Regions from separate parts of the Dasania marina DSM 21967 genome, predicted to be linked through region 2. Evidence: predicted binding sites of a transcription regulator. Region 2 holds the regulator's gene; the other holds the start of a gene.

Region 1 (8,525 bases), on a different contig from region 2:
CTCTCTGTCACTAGGCCTACCGACGGCGCGCCTGCCGCCTGCAATACCGTCATTAGCGTTACCACATCACCATAGGGTACAGCTTGGTCCCCCCACACCAACACCACGGTAGCGGGCTTGCGGCGCAAAATTTTGCTGACCTTATCCTGTATCACCCCTAGCGAAGCTGACTTTTCCTGATCACCACCCAAATTGATGTAATAGCTGCCATCGGCTTTTACCGACACAATAAGCGGCTCGTTATCTTGTTTACCCACTGGCAGCGCAGCCGCTTTCGGTAGCTCGACTTTAACCCCCTGCATCAACATGGGCGCGGTCACCATAAAGATAATCAGCAGCACCAACATCACGTCAATATAGGGCACTACATTGATCTCAGACATGGGCTTGCGGCGTTTATGTCGTCTAGACATGGAGGTTACCTTTTGGCCGCAGAGCTGTGAATTTGACGATGTAATATGCTAAAAAATTCGTCGGAAAAGGTTTCGTATTTATTCATTAGCGCATCGAAGCGGGCAGAAAAACGGTTATAACCGACCACTGCTGGTATGGCGGCAAATAGGCCCATGGCGGTAGCTACTAAGGCCTCAGATATACCCGGCGCTACCGTAGCCAGCGTGGCCTGATGCATCATCGCCAAGCCTTGGAAGGCACCCATAATACCCCATACCGTGCCAAACAAACCGACATAGGGGCTGGTGGAACCTACAGTGGCAAGAAAGGCCAAGTGCTTTTCCATTTGCTCTTCTTCTCGGGATAGCGCTACTCGCATAGCGCGTTGCGCGCCTTCCATAAGCGCCTCTGACTCTATGCTGCCCTGCTGACGCAGGCGGGTGAACTCTTTAAAACCGGCACGAAAGATATTTTCCATGCCCACGGTTGCATTGCCCTCTTCGGCGCTGGCCGAGCCTTTGCGAAACAACTGACTCAAATCGATACCCGACCAAAATTGCTGCTCAAATACCCGCATAGCCTTATCGGTGGCACGAAAATAAAACATGCGCTGCACTATCATAAACCAGGAAATTACCGAGGCTATAAATAGAATCAGCATCACCAGCTGCACGGTAATGCTGGCGTTAAGAATTAAATCGATGACAGAGAGTTCTTCAGCCACGGTCGCTCCATTTATTGTTAGCGTTGATGGGGTTGTGGCGGCTAGTTTAACCGCACTGAGGATAACTTATAAGCCCGACAGCGTCGCATTTATGGTTTTAATTTGTCAGCCTTTTCATCGCTATAAAGCTATCACTAAAAGGTTATCGATATAAAGTTATAGTTGCAAAGCCTCGCGCATAGCCTTGGGGATGCGCTTGGGTTTCATACCCTGCTGACTTACGCAGACGATTTTGACTGCGCCGCGACAGAGCAGTTCACTGCCTCGATAAATTAATTGCTCTAGGGTGAGCTGGCAGGCGCCAGCGGCTACCACGGTGGCAGTGACCGTTAACTCATCATCCAGTGCCGCGGGCCTAAGATACTCACTGTTAACACTTTGCACCACAAACATTAGCTCAGCATTAAAAATATAGTTTTTGCCAAAACCTAGGCTGCGCAAATACTCGGTGCGAGCGCGCTCCATAAACTTAAGGTAATTGACGTAGTAGACTATGCCGCCCGCATCGGTATCTTCTATATAAACGCGTAGGGGCCAGGAGAAGTTGTTATTCATAGGGGTAAAAACGCCTGCTGGTTTCAGTAAGCTGCTTCATTAATTAAGGTCAGCGTTATTAGTTATCAGTAACAGTTTTTGAGATTAACTTTCGGGAGCAGCCTTCTGGATCAACCTTCTGGATAATCATAGCCAAAATGACTATAAACTTTGCGGGTAGCCATACGGCCGCGATTACTGCGCACTAAATAGCCCTGCTGGATTAAATAGGGCTCTATTACATCCTCTATAGTGCCACGCTCTTCGCTAATTACAGCGGCGAGGTTATCTAGGCCTACAGGCCCACCCTCAAATTTTTCTATCAACGCCAAGAGTAGGCGTCGATCTAGCTGATCCAAGCCCTGCTCATCGACATTGAGCATATTCAGCGCCCTGTCGGCCATGGCCTCATCTACCTCACCACTGCCCTTAACTTCGGCATAATCACGCACCCGACGCAATAAGCGATTGGCGATACGGGGCGTGCCGCGCGAGCGCTTAGCCACCTCAAGAGCACCCGCCTCACTCATGGTTACCCCTAAATGCTGGGCCGAACGTTGCACAATATGGGTGAGGTCTTTGACGGAATAAAACTCTAGGCGCTGCACTATGCCAAAACGATCACGCAGCGGTGAGGTTAACAGGCCGGCGCGGGTGGTAGCGCCCACCAAGGTAAAAGGCGGCAACTCTAGCTTGATAGAGCGCGCTGCAGGGCCCTCACCTATCATAATATCCAGCTGGTAATCTTCCATAGCTGGGTATAACACTTCTTCTATATGCGGGCTGAGCCTGTGTATCTCATCTATAAACAACACATCGCCAGGCTCTAGGTTGGTCATTAATGCCGCTAAATCACCGGCTTTTTCTAATACCGGGCCAGAAGTGGTTTTTAAGGACACGCCCATTTCATTGGCTAAGATATGGGCCAGAGTGGTTTTGCCTAAACCCGGCGGGCCAAATATCAAGGTGTGATCCAAGGGTTCTTTACGCATAGTGGCGGCCCGCACAAAGATTTCCATTTGCTCGCGCACCACCGGCTGACCACAGTAATCGGCCAGTGTTTTAGGGCGTATCGCCCTATCGATAATTTCTTCGTTAGGTTCTTCGGTGGCGGCTATTAGCCTGTCGATTTCTATCATAAGGACTTATTCATAATTACTTATATAGTTACTTATATAGCGGCTTATTAAGAGCGGCTTATTTTTTTACCATATTCTTTAAGGCCGCACGTATTAGGCTTTCACTGCTTTGCGCCTCACCATCGTTAACGGCGGATATGGCCTTGCTAGCTTCTTGCGGTTTATAACCCAGTGAGATTAACGCACTCTCGGCTTCGCTGACAAAATCTGGCCCGGCTGCGGCCGCCATTAACGGCAAACCACTAGCGCTGGCAATATGCCAATCTTTAAGGCGGTCGCGCATTTCTACCAACAGGCGCTCGGCGGTTTTTTTGCCCACCCCCGGCAGCCTTACCAAGGACGCGATGTCATTATCGTGCACACAGCGTACAAAGTCGTCGGTTTCCATGCCCGATAATAAGGTAAGCGCCAGCTTGGGGCCAACACCACTGACTTTAATCAGGGTTTTAAACAGCGCTCGCTCGCGCAGCTCGACAAAGCCATACAATAGCTGCGCATCTTCACGCACCACCATATGTATATGTAAGGTCACCGCCTGACCTATAGCAGGTAATTGATAAATAGTGCTCATGGGGGCCTGTATCTCATAGCCTAGCCCCTGCACATCCACTAATAACAGCGGCGCTTGTTTCTCTAATAAGATTCCGTGTATACGGCCTATCATGCAACTACTCTCACTATCGTATACGGCCACGGCGCATGCGAGTGGCGCCAGCCATATTAATTAAACTCGCTTGGGTGTGGGCATGGCAGATAGCCGCAGCTAAAGCATCGGCGGCATCTTCTTGGGGTAGCCCTGGCAACTTGAGTAACATCTTTACCATATGCTGCACCTGTTCTTTTTTTGCCGCACCGGTGCCGACTACCGCCTGCTTAATTTGCAGGGCTGAATACTCACTAGCCTCTAGGCCCGCCGTCATGCAGGCCACTATGGCGGCACCCCGCGCCTGCCCTAGTTTAAGGGCAGCACCGGCATTTTTCGCCATAAACACCTGCTCTATCGCCGCTTGCTGCGGGCAATAGGTTACGATTAATTCGTTAATACTTTCAAAAATAACTTTTAAACGCTCGGGCAGCTCGGTATCGGGCAGGCGTATTACGCCACTGGTGATGTAATCATGTTGATTACCCACCACATTAATAATGCCAAAACCGGTTTTTCGTGAACCGGGGTCTATACCAAGTATGATTGCCATAAGCCTTTAGCTATTGTTATTAGCCCCTGATTTTGCTGGCTAGCTTAGCGAACATCTGTATGGATTAACAGTACTTACTTGTTTTTATTGTCACTACAACCCGTCGCATAAGTTGCCCTTTATCGGAAGCAGACGCTATGCTTCAATTTACTAGGGCTATGAAAGATAGTCCCGACTACCTTATTTACCGAGAACCTTACAGCCAACTATGAAATTATTTCTATTCAGCTTTAGCCTGTTTCTTGTCACCCTGCAGCAATGCTTGGCCGAACAGTCGCAAACTATCACCCTCTATGCCTATCACAATGCACCGCCCTTTGTAATCAATGCCGCCGCCGATAAAGGCCTGAATTATGATTTTTTAAAAGCGCTGCAAAGCCATGCGCCCAGTAATATACACTTTCAGTATCAATATATAGAGCGGCCCCAGCTAAACCAACGTTTGATCGCCGGCCTACCCACTATTGCACTATGGGCCAACCCCGTTTGGTTTAACGATAGCGAACAGAAAAAGTACCTGTGGTCTCGCCCCTTATTTAGCGATAAAGACGTAGTAGTCGCAAAAAAACAAAGTATCCTGCAATATTACAGCCCCAGCGATCTTAGCGGTTTAACAATAGGCGTTCGCAAAGGCTATTACTACGCAGGGGTTAGTGAATTAATGTCCAGCGAGGAGATAATCCGTAAGGATGCCGCTAGCGATAAGGGTAATATTGAACAGCTGATGCGCGGCGATGTTGATGCCATTATCATTTCAAAATCTAGTTTTTTTTATTATGCCAAATTGCTTAAGGTCATTAGCGCCACCGCCATAGTAGGCCAGCCCCATAGTAGCTATAAAAGACATCTGCTCATTAGCCACCACTATCAAGCACAGGAGCAGGCTATTAACGACGCATTGCTAAAGCTATCAAAAGATGAAAACTGGCGTTTTCGCCTAACCATTTATGGCCTGCAAGAATTATGGGGCTCTGGGGCACCAGCGCTAAGCCTGCCGCCCTCATTAACGCCCTAGTTTAATGAAACCTTGCTGCGGGCTTTAGTATCTGCCACGCCAAGCGCCGCTGCCAATCACCTTCGCACTGCTGCGTGCAGGCCTCTTCACTATCAAAAACAACTTGCTTGACCACCGCCGGCAACGTAACCCCTATTTTTAATAATGCCGCCTGAATCAAACTGCGCATGGCTGCACTATCGGCTTGCGCTTGCCTATGCGCCTCCGTATCGAAAACACAAGTCACCATTAAACTACCCGGAAAGCGCGCATAGTCGGCCTGATGAGTTAGCCACTGAAAACCCAACACCTGTTTTAGCAAAGATTCGCACACCTCGGTTAGCGCCAGGGTGATGGCGTGGTCCAGCTTCTTCTGGGTTTTACTCTTGGGATTGGCCATTAATTACTCTCTTAAACTACACACACAAAAGCCGCAGCACTTAAAAATGCAGCGGTTTACTTCCTCGCTTAAACCGTTTTCAAACTCTACTCCAGCTCAGCCAAAACCTCATCAGGGATATCGGCATTGGTGTAGACGTTTTGAACATCGTCTAAATCTTCCAGCATATCCACCAATGCCATAATTTTTTCGGCACCGTCTTTATCCAGCGGCACTGTAGTCGCAGGCAACATAGTAATTTCGGCATAACCAGGGTTTAAACCTGCAGCACTCATAGCCTCTTTAACCGCTATAAAATCTTCAAAAGCAGTACTCACATCGATAGAACCATCATCATTGGCCTGCACATCTTCAGCACCTGCCTCTAAGGCGATTTCCATAATTTGATCTTCATCGCCCTGCTCAAAACTAATTTGGCCGCAGCGCGTAAACAAGTAGGCTACTGAGCCGTCGGTACCTAAGTTACCGCCGCGCTTAGTAAAGGCATGTCTCACTTCTGCCACGGTGCGATTGCGATTATCGCTTAGGCACTCCACGTACACTGCCACACCACCAACGCCATAACCTTCATAGGTTATCGCTTCGTAGTTATCTTCATCATTGGTGCCAGCGCCACGGGCCACTGCTTTATCTACCGTGTCGCGCTTCATATTGGCGGCCAGGGCTTTATCAATCACCGCGCGCAGGCCGGGGTTGTCTTCAGGGTTGGGGCCGCCGGCTTTGGCAGCCACGACTATCTCACGAATAATTTTTGTAAATACCTTGCCGCGTTTGGCATCTTGCGCCGCTTTACGGTGTTTGATATTGGCCCATTTACTGTGACCTGCCATGAATATTTCTCCGGTTTTATTTGCTCTTTTCTAGACAAAAAAAGGGGGCAGAACCCAAGCTCTGCCCCCGCAAGCCCATAGCGTACTATTACGCCTTTGGCTTTTCGCGCAAACGTATATGCAATTCGCGCAATTGTTTTACATCCGCCGTGCTGGGCGCATCGGTCATCACACAGGCTGCACTTTGGGTTTTGGGGAAGGCGATAACATCGCGTATAGATTTGGCGCCAGTCATTAACATGACTAGGCGATCTAAACCGAAAGCCAAACCACCATGTGGTGGGCAACCGTATTTTAAGGCATCTAATAGGAAACCGAATTTCGCTTGCTGCTCGTCAGCCTCTATACCCAAGATGCGGAATACCGCTGTTTGCATAGTGGACTGGTGTATACGCACCGAACCACCGCCTAACTCGGTGCCGTTTAACACCATGTCGTAGGCTTTCGATAAAGCGGCACCGGGGTTAGCCTCTAACTCTTCAGGAGTGCAAGAAGGTGCCGTGAAAGGATGATGTAGTGACGTCCAGTTTTTACCATCGCTGGTTTTTTCAAACATGGGGAAATCAACCACCCATAGCGGTGCCCATTCGCCCTCTATAAGGCCTAAGTCTTCACCCACTTTAACCCGCAGAGCACCCAGCGCTTCGTTAACGACTTTCGTTTTGTCAGCACCGAAGAAAACGATATCACCATCCGCCACGGCTAACCTATCCATCATCTGCAAGACGATGTCGTCGGGCATGAACTTTAAGATAGGCGACTGCAAACCTTCTATGCCGGCAGCTTTATCATTCACTTTCACCCAGGCCAAACCTTTGGCGCCGTAAATGCTAACGAATTTAGTGTACTCGTCGATTTGCTTGCGGCTGATTTGTGCACCGCCCGTTACTTTAAGCGCAGCAACACGACCTTCGGGGTCGTTGGCCGGGCCATTGAATACTTTAAAATCGACCTGCTGCATTAAGTCGTTAACATCAACCAACTCTAAAGGAATACGCAGATCAGGCTTATCACTACCAAAACGCTCCATAGCTTCGGCATAGGCCATACGAGGGAACTCACCTAAATCAACACCTTTCACCTCTTTAAACAGCTCACGTATCATCTGCTCGGTGATGGCCATAATTTCTTGGTCATCCATAAACGAGGTTTCTAAATCGATTTGGGTAAATTCAGGCTGGCGATCGGCACGTAAATCTTCATCGCGGAAACACTTGGCGATTTGATAATAGCGATCCATGCCCGCCACCATCAACAACTGTTTAAACAGCTGTGGCGACTGCGGTAAGGCAAAAAATTGACCTTCGTGGGTACGGCTAGGCACCAAGTAATCGCGCGCACCCTCGGGGGTAGCCTTAGTTAAGATAGGCGTTTCTATATCTAAAAAGCCGTTGGCATCTAAGAAGCTGCGCAAGCTAGAGGTAATACGTGAACGCAGTTTTAGTTTCTCCAGCATTTCTGGTCTGCGCAAATCAATGTAGCGGTATTTTAAGCGTACATCTTCACCTACTGAAATATGTTCATCTAGCTGAAACGGTGGCGTGGCAGCGGCGTTAAAAATCTCTAGCTCTTTACCTAATACTTCGATAGCACCGGTGGCCATATTGGCGTTAACGGTGCTTTCGGCGCGGGCGCGTACACGGCCTTTCACTTGAATGACATATTCACCACGCACGCTATCAGCACGCTTGAAATGCTCTTCAGTATCGGGGTCAAAGACCACCTGCACGATGCCTTCGCGATCACGCAAATCTAAAAAGATTACACCACCATGGTCACGACGGCGATCTACCCATCCGTTTAGAGTTACTTCTTGATCAATATGGTCGGCGTTTAAAATGCCGCAATAATGGCTGCGCATGGTTTGATAATCCTGTAAGTGAAATTCTGTTCTATTGCGTTTGCTTATCTATTAACTAGCCGTACCAGAACTGGTAGCACTGGCACTAGTGGTACTGGTTTTGCTGCCAGCTTCAGAGCTGCCTGCAATGTTTTTCTTGCTACCGGTTTTAAAGTCGGTCTCATACCAGCCGCTGCCTTTTAGGCGAAAACCCGCTGCTGATATTTGCTTTTTCAAATCGGCTTTATTGCAGCTGGGGCAATCCACCAAAGGCTGGTCGCTGATTTTCTGCAAAGCCTCTAATGTGTGCTCGCACGATGTACACTGATACTCATAAATTGGCATATGAAAGGTCTCTACCACAACAATCTGTTCAGAAAGTAAACTAAAGCAATAAATTAAAGCGCGAGATTATACCCTAAAACTAAGCCCACAGTGAAAGGCTATCCCACCGCTAGGGGGCTGAAACGAGAAA
Region 2 (8,525 bases):
CTGTAATCAATCAGTTGATCGGGTAGCACCAAACTGGCCGCAGGCATAGCCGGGTTAATCCCGCCCACCGCATTAACGGCAATAATGTCGCTAACCCCTAGTTGCTTAAGCGCCCAGATATTGGCCCGGTAATTCACTTTATGGGGGGCGATGGTGTGCGGATTGCCGTGGCGCGCCAAAAACACGCAGCTTAGATCTGATAACTGGCTGCGCACTATCTCGCTAGAAGTTTCGCCATAAGGCGTCACCCTGCCCCCCACAGTGCCGCTCGCTACACCATCACCGGTAAACTCTTGTAAGCCGGTGCCACCGATAATGGCAACTATGCGCTGCTTAGTCATGGGCCGCCTTATTCGGATTGGCTTGCCGTTAAAGCAGCTTGCTGCTCTAACTGCAGAGGGCCAACTTTAAGGGTAGTGGTTGGGTAGGCAATATCAGCATCGTGCTTAGCGATAATCGCTAACACCTCCAATAACACCTGCTGTTTGATTTTGTGGTACTCAACCCAGTTGGTGGTTTTGGTGAACGTGTAAATAAAGAATTCCAAAGACGATGCCGCAAAAGCATTGAAGTTAACCATCAGGGTTTTATCAGTGTCGATATCCTCATTGGCCAACAAATAGGCTTTGACCTCCTCAACGATGGTGCCGACCTTATCAGCATCATCATAGCGTAAACCTATGGTTTCATAGATACGCCGATTTAGCATGCGCGAAGGGTTTTCTACCGTGATTTGAGCAAAGGTGCTATTGGGCACATACAGTGGCCGCGAATCAAAGGTGCGTATACGGGTTTGCCGCCAACCTATGTCCTCCACCGTACCTTCTATAGATCTATCGGGTGAACGTATCCAGTCGCCAATAATAAAAGGCCGGTCTAAATACACCATTAAGCCGCCGAAAAAGTTAGCTAATAAATCCTTGGCCGCAAAGCCTATGGCTATGCCGCCGACACCGCCAAAGGCCAGCACCCCGGAAATACTAAAACCCAAAGTTTGCAGCATCATTAAACTAGCGGTAATAATCACCGCCGTACGCAATAGTTTACCTAAAGCAAAAACAGTGGCCTCATCAACCGAGGATTCAGCGCTGTCGCCAGCAATTAATTGCTGCTCTATACGCTTAACCAAGCGTACTAAAAACCACGTTAATATGGCAATGAACAGCACTTCTCTAGTGGGCGCTATCAACGTAAAAATATAGGCCTCAGACTTTGCTCGTATAATATCCAGTACCAAGCTAGCGCCCATTAACCACACCATAATAAAAGCGGGCCTACGACCGGCGGCAAAAATAGCATCATCCCACTTATTAGCCGTTTTTTTAAACTGCCGCTCTAAGCGCGAAAATAAAAAGCGAACAAAATAGCTGACGATTAAGGTTAGCAGTACCACCGCAAAGACTTCCCACAGCCAGGGGTAATCTTCTAACTGAAAAACATCAAGTAAATCTTGTAAGAAATTGATAGCCATTGCCCTCTCTTTTTCATTTTTCTGTGCCTATAAACAAACGGCAGCCTAAGTAATTTATACAATTTTATCCAGTAATTATGCATTTATATACCATAAGCATATTAAAACTAGCTGGCATTTACCGCATTTACCTACACCAAAAGCTAAGCCATTGAATCATCACTGTTTTTTTATTGATTGCAATTGATTACCGGCTGTGTTGATGCATTTTTGCTCTTTTTATAACACTGGACAGTAAAAATTTAGCTGTTATTACTTGTGTGTAGCCATAAGAAATGAGGATAAAAGCAATGAGAAATATTATGCCTAGTGTTGGCAATTGGTATAAAGAATTACAGGGTGGCGGTATTTTTGAGGTCGTTGCCGTAGACGATATAAGTCAAACCATAGAAACACAGCATATCGATGGCGAGATTAACGAATTTGATCTTGAAAACTGGCATGAATTACAACTATTGGAAGTAGAGGAACCTGAGGATTGGCGCAATGCTTATGAGCTAAGTCATGAAGACTCGCTAGATCCCGATGCCGCCATACGCCCCGAAGAATGGTCCAGCCCTGTTAGTTACATAGAAACCGATATTATGAATGGTGTGCTGGACGACATGTAAAGCCTTCTACTGCAGTCGTTCAATTTAACTAATCAGCAGCCCAGGGAATAATAAAAAGGCTTGCAGTGCCGACAATGCTGTATATAATCACAGCCACTGTACATAAAAACAGACGGATTGGACATGAGTAAATTAACCGCACGCCAGGCCGAAGTATTAGCCCTAATAAAAACCCATATAGAAGAAACCGGCTACCCACCTACCCGCGCCGAAATTGCCAAGGATCTGGGCTTTAAATCCGCCAACGCCGCCGAAGAACATTTAAAAGCGCTGGCCCGCAAAGGTGCCATAGAAGTTATCCCCGGTGCCTCTAGAGGCATACGCTTACCCGAAAACAAGGGTATACCCATCGTGGGACAAGTTGCCGCTGGCAGCCCTATACTGGCTACTGAGCACATAGAAGATTATTGCGAAATGCCCAGCTCGTTCTTTAGCCCCCATGCCGATTATTTTTTAAGAGTACGCGGCGACAGCATGATAGATGTGGGCATATATGAAGGGGATTTACTGGCCGTACACCGCACAGCGCAGGCCAATAATGGCGAGATTGTGATTGCCCGCATCGATGATGAAGTCACCGTTAAACGCTACAAAACCACACGCAGTAAATATCAAATACAACTACTACCCGAAAACCCCGACTACCAACCTATAGAGGTAGATTTGAGGCAGCAAGACTTTGCTATAGAGGGTTTAAGTGTAGGCGTGGTTAGGCGCAGCTCTTAAGCCTTGTGCTGTTGTGCTAAACAGCGTTTGTTTTATTCAACAGCAGCAGTAATAACGGACCACCAAACTATTGGCCGCTTAAGCTAAAACGTTCTCCACAACTTTCTATATAAGCGTCCTCACTTTGCAACTGCGCATCATCGATAAGATGGTAGTAGCAGTTGCGCGATATTCTGGCACTCAACCCCCGGTCTACCAGCAATATAGGTATAGGTTCACCCTGCGGGTTGCTACTGACTTGCAACGGGTATTGTTTTGATAAGACGTATTTGGCGCCGGTATTGAGGGTAAAAATAAACGCTGGCTGGCCCTGCTCCTGCAGTATTTGATAGTCTATAGCCTGAAAAACCTCAGCCTCAACCCGAATACGCCATTTTTCTACGGGGGTAAGCAGATAGTACTCGCCATCGTCTTCGCGCCTTAAGATAGAGGCAAACAAACGCAGCAAGGGTTGCCGCTTAATCTCGCCGCCTTCATGCCACCATGATCCATCCTCTTTAATAACGATATCAATATCGCCACTCAAAGTAGGCTGCCACTGTTCAACAGGAGGGCGCTGAGGCTGGTCTTTTAGGTAAGCCTCTATACTGGCTAATGATTTACTGGCCACCACTAAGCTCCGCAGCTACGGCCAACATAGGTTTATGCAGCAGTGTTGTGATATTTTCACCGGCAAATGACAACAACGATTTACTGGCCTTTAGGCTCACCTTATCCACCACTTTTGCCGAGTTGACATCATAAAGGGTAATTAATACATCGGCCTGTTGATAGCCGGCTTCGTAACTGCCATCCAGATTTTGAAATTGCTGTAACGAACTTAGCGTAAACACTGCCAAAAAACTGGCCCGCTGCGATTTGGCCTGCTGTAACGCTGCCGCAAATGTGTTGGTATTCACCGACACTGCTCGGGCAAAATACACCGCAAAGGCCTGCTCTGACACCTGCAATAAAGGTTGCTGTATGTTTTTATCAGCCACTAGCCCAGCAATGACGAAACTGCTTTCGCGGGCATAAACATAGCTGTGCCAGCGGCTAATATTATAGTCATTAACTATGCCCAATTGGCGAGAGTAATGCTGAGCCCCATCAATAATATAGGCGGGCTCGCAAGCTGTGAGTAGTAATGCCAACACGGCAGCCCCAGCCACTTTACAGCTATTCATAGGTTTATCCTTCACTCTATTTTTATGGCTACGGTTTTACAGCAATTTTAGGCTAAAAAAAAGCCTTCACAAGGAAGGCTGTTTTAACTTACTTTAAAACGCGGACGGTGATGACGCCTTCGACGTCTAAGATTTTTTTCAGCACCTCGTCGCTAGGCACCTGCGCCACATCAATTAAGTTGTAGGCTATATCGTCTCGACTCTTATTAATCATATCCACCACGTTAATATCCTCATCCGCCAATAGGCTGAGGATAGTACCTAGCATCTTGGGAACGTTGCGGTTGGCAATAGCCAAACGCGGGGAGTCCGCTCTTTCCATAGCAATGCTGGGAAAGTTAACGGAATTTTTAATATTACCGTTTTCGATAAAGTCTTTAATTTGATCTGCTGCCATTACCGCACAGTTATCTTCTGCTTCATCAGTCGATGCGCCTATGTGTGGCGTTAAGATCGTATTGGGCACACCAATCAAGCCGGGCTCGGGGAAGTCGGCAATATACTGGCCTAAATCACCATCGTTTAATGCACTGATAACCGCGGCTGTATCAACAATCTCAGCACGAGCAAAGTTTAATAAACGCAGGTCTTTTTTACAGCTGGCCAATAGCTCACGGTTAATTAAACCGCGAGTAGCGTCTAATACCGGTAAATGCAGGGTAATATAGTCACACTTTGAAAACAGGCTGTTGAGGTTTTCTATACGCTCAACACTGCTAGGTAAGCGCCAAGCTGACGCTACCGACAATGCAGGGTCATAACCTTTAACCCTCATGCCCAGCTCTAAAGCTGCATCAGCAACCATCGAACCTATCGCGCCTAGACCCACAACACCCAGGGTTTTACCGGCTAATTCGTTACCTTTATAATTCTTTTTCTCTTTTTCCAACAAGGCGTTCATTTCAGCCTTATCCGTCATATCCTTTAGCGTGTCTACGTACTGCACACCCTGTAAAATTCCACGAGAACCCAAGCAGAGAGCAGCAATAATTAATTCTTTAACCGCGTTAGCGTTGGCACCAGGGGTGTTGAATACAGGAATACCACGTTCAGTACAGGCGTCAACGGGAATGTTGTTAACACCGGCACCAGCTCTGGCAATGCCCAATACTGATTCAGCAATGTCTTGGGACTGAAGTTTGTGGCTGCGTAATAAAATCGCTTCAGGATGAGTGAACTCACTGGCAATTTCATAGTGCTCGCGGGGTAGTCTTTCCAAACCTACTACTGAAATTTGGTTTAGGGTTAATATTTTATGCACGATGTACTCCTAGATTACAAAAAAACGGTGCCATTACAGTATCGTAATGTCGGCGCTAGCTTTGATAGCCTGCTGGTAAGCTTCTAGGCTTTGGGTACTACTAGCGCTGTATAACTGGGCTTCAATAGCCTGCTGTTCGCCTACACTTAAATCGCTGATGTTGCCTTCAACAACTTTCGTTAAACCAGCAATCACCACATCGCCATTACGTAAACTATGAATGGCATGGGTGACCGTGGTGGCAGGTTTGGGCTTGACCATGGCAAATATTGCAGTGCTCAGCTCACGGCTGGCCTTGCTAGTAATACGGCTCACGTCCTGCTCAGCATTAACGGTATATTTATTACCAGCCTGTAAATCGGCAAAACTGCTTTCGCCGCTACGTAGCGCAACCAATAATTGTTCGGCCTCCACTTTGAGGCGTTCGGCGGCCTTGGCTTTTTTAAGATTGAGGGCAATTTGCTCGCTAACCTCGGCAAACGGCTTGGCCTCTGCGGGCTTGTGCTCCAATACCCGCACCACGATATAGTGGTCGGCGGCTAACTCAAGCACCGCACTGTTATTGCCTTCTTTTAACACTTCATCGCTAAAGGCGGCTTTAATGACGCGTGGCTTACTGAGTACACCAGCCTTATCGCTGCGCCCCAGCCAATCAGACTGCTGCACCGTAAGATCAAGATCTTTGGCCGGGCCTTTCAGATCAGCGGAGTTAAAGACTAAATCACGTAACTGCTCCACCCGGTTAACGAACTCGGATTCAGATTGTTCTAATGCTAAGCGCTGTTTAATCGCAAGCTTGCGATCATCGTAGCTGGGTTGCTCAACGGTTTTAATATCGGTAACCAGTATTAAGTGTACACCCGCCTCTGTTACCACAGGCTCAGATACTACCCCCTGCTCGGCGCTAAACAGCACCTGTTCAAAGGCTGCGGGGAATGCGCCACCACTGCTATAACCGAGGTCGCCGCCGACAAAGGCTGAACCGGTATCTTCAGAGTGTTGCTCGGCAATGCTAGCAAAGTCTTCGCCGGCTGCAATTTTAGCTTTTAGCTCAACTGCTAGAGCTTTAGTATCAGCTTCATTACGCTGCTCGTTAATCTCTAATAAGATATGCGACGCTTTGCGCTCTTCAGAACCATTAAAGTCGGCCATTTCCAACTCGTAGGCGGTTTTGATCTGCGCTTCCTCTACCGGCTGCACAAAGTCGCTTTGTTTCACTTCTACATAAGCCAACTTAAGCTTGGGTTCGCGCTGGTAACGTTGGATATTGTCTTGGTAATAGCTGTTTAATTCTTCGTCGCTAAGCTCAACGGCAGAAAGCTGCTCGCTGATAGCGAGGGTTATATAGTCAAAGCTACGCTTTTGGCCCACGATGCTAGCGGTGTAATTTAACGCTTGCTGAGTCACAAAGTCTGAGCCGGCTATGCCGCTGGACAGTTGGCGAATAATGACATCATTACGCAATAGCTGTTTAAAATAACTCATGCTATAGCCATTGCTGCGTAACACATTTTCATAGAGTTGCGGAGAGAATTTACCGTCTTGCTGAAACTGCGGCATATTGACGATTAGTTGATCTATTGCGGCAGGTGCTGCCGTGATACCCAGTTCAGCGGCTTTTTGTAGCAACAGTTTTTGTTGAATTAACTGCTCCATCGCCGACTGCTTAATAAGTTCATCGTTAAGCATGCTAGGGTCGGCATTTTCACCCATAGACTCCAATAGGCGTCTTTGTTGCACACGTACGGCCTGCTCCAGCTCTATTACGGATAGCTCTTCACCGTTGATCTCTGCTGCAGCATTACTGCCGCTATTACCCAGCAAGCTCTCTACGCCTGCCGCTGCAAAAATGACCACGATCAGGCTCACTATTATTTTGGCAACAATGCCCTGTGAGTTATCACGAATATTCTGAAGCATGTAACACTATTCCATATTAATCTGCGTTAAATAAAAAAAGCGCACCATGGTGATGCGCTTTCCATATTGTTTAACCAACAATTACTGCCATTGCTATAGCACGCATGCTTTAACGACAGGGCTGTTAATTAATTGACGGCGTCCTTAAGAGCTTTACCCGCTTTAAAGCCTGGTATTTTAGCCGCTTTAATTTGGATAGGCTCACCTGTTTGTGGATTGCGGCCCGTACGTGCAGCACGATCTTTAACAGAGAAAGTACCAAAACCTACCAGTACTACTTGGTCTTCTTCTTTCAAAGCATTAGTAATAGCTTCTACTGTTGCATCTAAGGCGCGACCTGCAGCAGCTTTAGGAAGATCAGCTGACGCTGCGATGGCTTCTATTAATTCTGATTTATTCACACTTATACCCCTTCTTAGTATTCTTTGTCTATTCCGATTATTATGTCTGAAATATCGTTGATTGCCTTAGCAAGGGGGCAATTTATACCAATTGCCTGATACCCACGTCAAGGCTACATCTCAGGTTTAATGCGCCTTTGGGCGATTTTTTTCTTTATTGCCGTTTTTTTCATCACTAGATGCATCCGCAGCAAATTTTTTGCTCATATATTGATCATCTGTTAAGGCCACCGGCGCGCGCTCTAAAGCGATATCCAAGACCTCATCTATCCATTTTACCGGCTTAATATCGAGATCCGCTTTGATATTATCAGGTATTTCCTTTAAATCACGGCTATTTTCATCGGGAATAATAACCGTTTTAATGCCGCCACGGTGAGCCGCTAACAGCTTTTCTTTTAAGCCACCGATGGGTAAAACTTGCCCGCGCAAGGTGATCTCGCCAGTCATCGCTACGGAAGACTTAACCGCTATACCGGTTATCACCGATACCAACGCCGTACACATACCTACACCTGCGCTGGGACCATCTTTAGGCGTAGCACCTTCAGGTACATGAATATGTATATCGTGGGTGTCGTGATACTCGGCGGTAATACCTAGCGATTGCGAGCGACTGCGCACTACTGTCATAGCTGCCTGTATAGACTCCTGCATCACATCACCCAGCGAGCCCGTTTTAACCTGACGGCCCTTACCTAGCACTGAAGCCGCTTCTATAGTGAGCAATTCACCGCCCACAGAAGTCCATGCCAAACCGGTAACCTGGCCTACTTGATTGGCCTCTTCGGCCTTGCCGTAGCTGAATTTGCGCACACCGCTGTATTGCTCTAGCTCGTCTGGCCCTATGGTTAATGGCGGTTTTTGCTCATTAAGTGCGTAGGCCTTAACCACCTTACGACAGAGCTTAGCGATTTCGCGCTCCAGCCCCCGCACCCCTGCTTCACGAGTGTAATAGCGCACTAAATC

What was found. Region 2 encodes LexA, which represses DNA repair genes until DNA is damaged. Its sites were predicted from a motif close to ACTGTNTNTANANACAGT; they were not measured.
Region 1: a site for LexA is predicted at 4,041-4,058, ahead of ruvC (crossover junction endodeoxyribonuclease RuvC). Genes of this name have one in related genera too.

What each region holds. Positions count from the first base shown of each region.
Region 1 covers NZ_KB891586.1:204,997-213,521, forward strand. Annotated here, with positions in the region: gene tolR (protein TolR) at 1-413, opposite strand, end outside; gene tolQ (protein TolQ) at 419-1,117, opposite strand; gene ybgC (tol-pal system-associated acyl-CoA thioesterase) at 1,274-1,672, opposite strand; gene ruvB (Holliday junction branch migration DNA helicase RuvB) at 1,783-2,790, opposite strand; gene ruvA (Holliday junction branch migration protein RuvA) at 2,849-3,454, opposite strand; gene ruvC (crossover junction endodeoxyribonuclease RuvC) at 3,468-3,986, opposite strand; gene B067_RS0113815 (substrate-binding periplasmic protein) at 4,195-5,001, shown strand; gene B067_RS0113820 (hypothetical protein) at 5,003-5,380, opposite strand; gene B067_RS0113825 (YebC/PmpR family DNA-binding transcriptional regulator) at 5,467-6,210, opposite strand; gene aspS (aspartate--tRNA ligase) at 6,299-8,071, opposite strand; gene B067_RS0113835 (FmdB family zinc ribbon protein) at 8,123-8,395, opposite strand.
Region 2 covers NZ_KB891585.1:476,029-484,553, forward strand. Annotated here, with positions in the region: gene B067_RS0111720 (S-methyl-5'-thioinosine phosphorylase) at 1-341, opposite strand, end outside; gene B067_RS0111725 (mechanosensitive ion channel family protein) at 350-1,471, opposite strand; gene B067_RS0111730 (DUF6763 family protein) at 1,762-2,082, shown strand; gene lexA (transcriptional repressor LexA) at 2,206-2,808, shown strand; gene B067_RS0111740 (DUF1285 domain-containing protein) at 2,876-3,418, opposite strand; gene B067_RS0111745 (DUF4823 domain-containing protein) at 3,408-3,974, opposite strand; gene B067_RS0111750 (phosphoglycerate dehydrogenase) at 4,063-5,235, opposite strand; gene B067_RS20350 (SurA N-terminal domain-containing protein) at 5,269-7,155, opposite strand; gene B067_RS0111760 (HU family DNA-binding protein) at 7,284-7,556, opposite strand; gene lon (endopeptidase La) at 7,683-8,525, opposite strand, start outside.